Regions from separate parts of the Mesorhizobium sp. M0848 genome, predicted to be linked through region 1. Evidence: predicted binding sites of a transcription regulator. Region 1 holds the regulator's gene; the other holds the start of a gene.
The links. The regulator LexA, encoded in region 1, represses DNA repair genes until DNA is damaged. The targets are predictions, from matches to a motif close to TGTTCNNNNTGTGTTCNG.
Positions count from the first base shown of each region.

Region 2: recA (recombinase RecA) is a predicted target of LexA. The motif match lies at 1,473-1,490, and genes of this name have one in related genera.

Region 1 is NZ_JAMYOM010000013.1:95,371-98,471, forward strand. Features, by position in the region: gene NKH95_RS16760 (ComEC/Rec2 family competence protein) at 1-768, shown strand, start outside; gene lexA (transcriptional repressor LexA) at 762-1,502, opposite strand; gene kynU (kynureninase) at 1,914-3,101, opposite strand, start outside.
Region 2 is NZ_JAMYOM010000042.1:34,778-37,878, reverse strand. Features, by position in the region: gene alaS (alanine--tRNA ligase) at 1-16, opposite strand, end outside; gene recA (recombinase RecA) at 315-1,415, opposite strand; gene NKH95_RS31735 (carbohydrate kinase family protein) at 1,696-2,640, shown strand; gene NKH95_RS31730 (pseudouridine-5'-phosphate glycosidase) at 2,716-3,101, shown strand, end outside.

The sequences.
Region 1 (3,101 bases):
ATCGCCATATCAGGCTGGATCTCCGAGCGTTCGCCTGTCGATGGGGTCGGGCTGATTTCGCAGCAGTCGGTCCTGTTGGTGGCAATTGCCCTGGTCATCGCGACAATGGCGACAACTTGGCTGCGGCTCGCTGCTCTGCCATTCGCGCTGGCAGGCTTGCTGACCGTCTCGGATACGCGCACGCCGGATGTGCTAATCTCGGAAGACGCCCGGCTGGTGGCGTTGCCGATCGGTGGCGGCGAGCTTGCCGTCAGCCGGGAACGGCCGAACGAATTCACCGTCGACAACTGGAAACGCGCCCTGACATCAGAAACCATCGTCGTGCCAGAGGTGTTCGACAACAGCGATGGGCAATTCGATGTCGCGGATGCCGTTGATCTGCCGCTGGGATCGCCGTTCTATTGCTCCTCAGGCGTTTGCGTGGCCAGGCACATGTCCGGTGCGATCATTGCCTATGTCGAGGACCGCAAGGACGCCTGGAAAGCCTGCGGCTTCGCCGAGCTGATCGTCATCAATGACGCCACCGCGTATGACGCCTGTCACAATCCGCTGGTTCTCGTCATCACCAAGCGGCAACTGGCTCGCAAAGGCAGTGCCGCGGTCTTCTTCGATCGCCAATCGGCGACCACGCCGGCGACGATCAGCTTCGCGGTGGACAGCCCATATCGGCCCTGGCACACGCAACGCAAATACTCTCGTGAGGCAAGGGGGCTGGCACCCTTCAAGAAACCGGAGAAGCCAGCGGCCAACCCACAGCCGCCTCAGTAGCGGCGGATCAGGCCGACGAGCTTGCCTTGCACCTTGACCCTGTCCGGGCCGAAAATACGGGTTTCATAGGCCGGATTGGCGGCTTCGAGAGCAATCGAAGCGCCCTTGCGGCGGAACCGCTTCAGCGTCGCTTCCTCTTCATCGACCAGCGCCACGATGATCTCGCCGGGGCTCGCCGTGTCGGCATTGCGGATGATGACGGTGTCGCCGTCGAAGATACCGGCCTCGATCATCGAGTCTCCCTTGACCTCCAGCGCATAGTGGGCGCCGCCCATGATCATGTCCGGCGGCACCGAGATCGAATGCGTCTGATGCTGGATGGCATCGATCGGCACACCGGCGGCGATACGGCCCATGACCGGGATCGACACGGCGGAGACCGCATCGTCATCATTGCCGGGCGAGGGCATCCGCGAAGGCGCCGGCTTGATCTGCCGGCCAAGGGCGCCACCCTGACCGAGACTGCCCTGGATGACGCTTGGCGAAAACTTCTTTGCCGCGTTGAGACCGGGCGCGATCGAGTCCGGCAATCGCAGCACTTCCAGCGCGCGTGCCCGGTTGGGCAACCGGCGAATAAAGCCGCGCTCCTCAAGTGCGGTGATCAGCCGATGAATCCCGGATTTGGAGGCAAGGTCAAGCGCCTCCTTCATCTCGTCGAAGGATGGCGGAATGCCGCTCTCCTTCAGGCGTTCATGGATGAACATCAGCAGTTCATGTTGCTTGCGCGTCAGCATGGCGGCCCCCAGGTTACCTGAAACCAGAATCGAAAAACAAACCCAGAACAAACCCTATCTGTTCCAGTTGTGTTCTGCAACCGTTTAAAGTTTAATGAATTTGTTAAGGCTGCTGAAATTATTTGGCGCTTGCCAGCGGGTCGCGATCAACAGGCGCTAGGCACGGCGATGCGCCTGTTCCCATTGAAATTATTATGGTTAATGACCTGTGGCTCATCCTCGACCCAAGGCTTGGCATTATCAGTCTATCGACCTCCACAAAGGACGATATCAATCTTCGGGACGTTCGTTTGCCGTGAACGAAACGGAGCCAAAACGCCAACGTCTGTTGGCATTTGTGGCTGGAAATTCAGCCCTCCGTCATCTGCCAGGCAGTGAGGGCGGCGGCGGTGGATCGCGGGGATCGTTGCGTCAGGTAACGGCTTCCTTGACCGCGAAACGGCGGTCCTTCCATGCGCCCGTGCGCAGAATATCCTCCAGCACCTCAACCGCCAGCCACACATCCTTGTAGCCGACATAGAGCGGCGTGAAGCCGAAACGGATGGTCGATGGCGCACGAAAATCACCGATGACGCCGCGCTCGATCAGCGCCCGCATGATTTGATAGCCGTGATCGTGAAGGAACGACACCTGGCTGCCGCGCCTGGTCGCGTCGCGGGTGGTCTCCAGCGTGAGACCGTAGGCGCCGCACCTGGCTTCGACGAGCTGGATGAACAGTTCTGTCAACGCGACACTCTTCTTTCGCAATGCCGCCATGTCGACGTCATTCCAGATGGCAAGCGCGCCTTTGAGCGCCCGCATCGACAGGATCGGCTGAGTGCCGCACAAAAAGCGGCGGATGCCGGTGCCGGCAACATAACCCCGTTCGAAGGCAAAGGGCCGCGCATGGCCCCACCAGCCGCTGAGCGGCTGGCTGATATCGCCGTGGTGGCGCTGCGCGGCATAGATGAAGGCCGGTGCGCCCGGACCGCCGTTGAGGTACTTGTAGGTGCAGCCGATGGCGAAATCGGCATTTGCGTGATCGAGCTCGACGGGCAGGGCGCCGGCGGTGTGGCAAAGATCCCAGACGATCAGCGCTCCGGCCGCATGAGCTTTGCGCGTCAGCGCCGCCATGTCGCGCAGTTCACCCGATTTGTAATTGACGTGATTGACCAGCACCACCGCGACGTTTTCGTCGATCAGCTCTTCGATGGTCGGCGCGTCGACACCCGCGAGGCGCAGCAGGACGCCATCCCGGGTCGAGGCCACGCCTTCGGCGATGTACAGGTCGGTGGGAAAACTGTCACCTTCGGCGACGATGGCCGACCGGCCGGGCCGCATCTCCATCGCCGCGTGCAGCACCTTGTAGATGTTGGTCGATGTCGTGTCGCAGACAACGGTCTGGCCGGCCGCGGCTCCTATCAGGCGTCCGAGCTGGTCGCCGAGTTCGATTGGCATCTCGAACCATCCGGCCGTGTTCCAAGCTCGGATGAGATCCTGGGCCCATTCTTGGGTCGCCGCCTGCTGCAGCTCGCTGAAAACGGCATGAGACGCTGCCCCCAGTGAATTGCCGTCGAGATAGATCATCCCCTCCGGCAGAATGAAACGGTCGCGCATGGC
Region 2 (3,101 bases), on a different contig from region 1:
CGTTCACGCCACTCATGAATGCTGCCTTTTCGGAAGAGCCGCCGGCAAACCGGCGGAAATGGGCTCTGCGTTTTTAGAAGATTAGGACTTGGCCTTTTAGCCGCCGCGCCTCACCCTGTCCAGAAACACGGAATTGGTCCAATCCACGGCCTTTGCCGGCCGTTCGAACCGGCCTGTTTTCGCTGCCGAAACGCAAAACCGCCGGCACTGGGCCGGCGGTTTCGAAACGCAATAACGCGGAACTCAATTACATAAGCCTGAGATAATAGAACGCGATTATGGCCGAACTCCGGCCGGCATCGCGCACGAAGCTGTTACATGGCGCCGGATTCTTCCTCGAAACCGTCGTCTTCGCCGCGCTCAGGGCCGCCATTCTCGAGGAATTTCTCGGCGATCAGCCCGGCATTCTGCCTGATCGACAACTCGATCTCGCGTGCCGTGTCGGGATTGTCACGAAGGAACAGCTTGGCATTTTCGCGGCCCTGGCCGAGACGCTGCGAATTATAAGAAAACCAGGCGCCAGACTTCTCGACAATACCGGCCTTGACCCCGAGATCGACCAGTTCGCCGGTTTTGGACACGCCCTCACCAAACATGATGTCGAATTCGACCACCTTGAAGGGCGGCGCCAGCTTGTTCTTGACCACCTTGACGCGGGTCTGGTTGCCGACAACCTCGTCGCGGTCCTTGATCGAGCCGATGCGGCGGATGTCAAGACGCACCGAAGCGTAGAATTTCAGCGCGTTGCCGCCCGTCGTGGTCTCGGGCGAACCAAACATGACGCCGATCTTCATGCGGATCTGGTTGATGAAGATGACCATGGTGTTGGAGCGCGAGATCGACGCGGTCAGCTTGCGCAGCGCCTGGCTCATCAAGCGGGCCTGCAGGCCGGGCAGCGAATCGCCCATCTCACCTTCAATTTCGGCGCGTGGCGTCAGCGCCGCGACCGAATCGACCACCAGCACGTCGATGGCGCCGGAGCGCACCAGCGTGTCGCAGATTTCCAGCGCCTGCTCACCGGTGTCGGGCTGCGAGATCAGGAGGTTTTCGAGATCAACGCCAAGCTTGCGGGCATAGACCGGATCGAGCGCATGCTCGGCATCGACGAAGGCGCAGATGCCGCCCTTCTTCTGGGCTTCCGCAACGGTGTGCAGCGCCAACGTCGTCTTGCCCGAGCTTTCCGGCCCGTAGATCTCGATGATGCGGCCGCGCGGCAAGCCACCAACACCAAGCGCGATGTCTAGGCCAAGCGAGCCGGTCGGCACCGTTTCAATCTCGACGACCTGATCGTTGGCGCCGAGCCGCATGATCGAGCCCTTGCCGAAAGCCCGCTCGATTTGCGACAGCGCCGCATCCAGAGCCTTTGATTTGTCCACTGCCTTGTCCTCTACCAGCCGCAAAGAATTCTGAGCCATGATACATCACCCCTTGGTCGTCAATGAAGGCCGGACAATCCGTAATCCCTGCCTATTTGTACCTTTTTTGTTCTCATTTGGCAAGAGGGGTCAAATATCTGAAAAACAAACAATATCCGGATTTGTTCTTTTTTTGTCCAAGGATTCGATCAGGGATGCACCACACGTTGGGCCAGACGGCTCGGTTGTTTCGATCTGCCGAATCGCCGCCTTGCATGCGAAGCTCCGTCGCGCAGCCTAGCGCTTGTGCGGCTGGAATAACAAAGGTCATATCGCCGACATGCTGAAATCCACGAAAATACTGGCCGTAGGCGGCGCCCATATCGACCGGCGCGGCCAGGTGTCCGGCGCTTACGTGCCGGCTGCCTCCAATCCCGGCACGATGCGCGAGGATGTCGGCGGCGGCGTCTTCAACGCTTTGCGCAGCGCCGTGCGGCGCGGCGTCTCCGCGTCGCTCATGTCGGTTCGCGGCGGCGATGCCGCTGCCGACACCGTTTCGCGAGCCATCGCCGAGGCAGGCATTACCGACCTGTCGGCGGTCTTCCTCGACCGCACGACGCCGAGCTACACGGCGCTGATCGACAGTGAGGGCGAGCTGATCGTCGGCTTTGCCGACATGGCGCTCTATGATTTGGCGTTTCCCAAGCAGATCAGGCGCTCCAAGGTGCGGGAGGTGATCGCTGGCGCCGATGCGATCCTGTGCGACGCCAATCTGCCCTCTTCGGCGCTGGAACGGCTGGTGGCGCTCGCCGCGGGCAAGCCGATTTTCGCCATTGCCATCTCGCCGGCCAAGGTGGTGCGGCTGATACCGGTGCTGAAGGAGCTCTCGCTCGTCTTCATGAACCGGCGCGAGGCCATGGTGCTGGCCGGCGTCGCCGCGACTGCCACGGAGCGCGAGGTCGTCGACGGGTTGCGATGCAGCGGCCTTGTCAGCGGCGTGGTGACGGCGGGCAGCGAGCCCATGCTGGGCTTCGATGAAGCCAGCGCCTTCTCGATCCTGCCGCCGCCGCCAAGAAAGGTCGCTGACGTCACCGGCGCTGGCGATGCGCTGGCGGGCGCTACGGTTGCTGCCTTGCTGCGTGGCCTGCCGCTGCGGGCAGCTCTGCGCGAAGGCATTGCCGGGGCGACGCTTGCCATCGAAAGCGCCAGCGCCGTTCCGGAGTTCACCGCGGCTGATTTCACTGAGGCATTGGCTCTTGTGCCGGATGCCAGGGAAGTGGCATGAGACCGGCGAATTCATAGTGCCGCGATGTTGCCTGGTGTCCCGACGGACGCGCCGCATTCCGGATTGGAGACCCTGATGACCCCTGAGACCGCCGGCCCCTTCATCGACATCCACGCGCCGGTGGCGCAGGCCCTGGCGGCCGGCCGGCCGGTGGTGGCGCTGGAAAGCACCATCATCACCCATGGCATGCCCTACCCCGACAATGGCGCCATGGCGGCCGATGTCGAAAAGATCATCACCGATGGCGGCGCCGTGCCGGCGACCATCGCCGTGGTTGGCGGCCGCATCAAGATCGGGCTTTCGGACGGCGAGCGCGAATCGCTGGCGATGACGGGCGACGCCATGAAGCTGTCGCGCGCCGATCTCGGTTTTGCCGTGGCGCAAGGGCGCACCGGTGGCACCACGGTCGCCGCCACGATGATCGCGGCGCATATGGTCGGCATAAAAGTGTTCGCCACCGG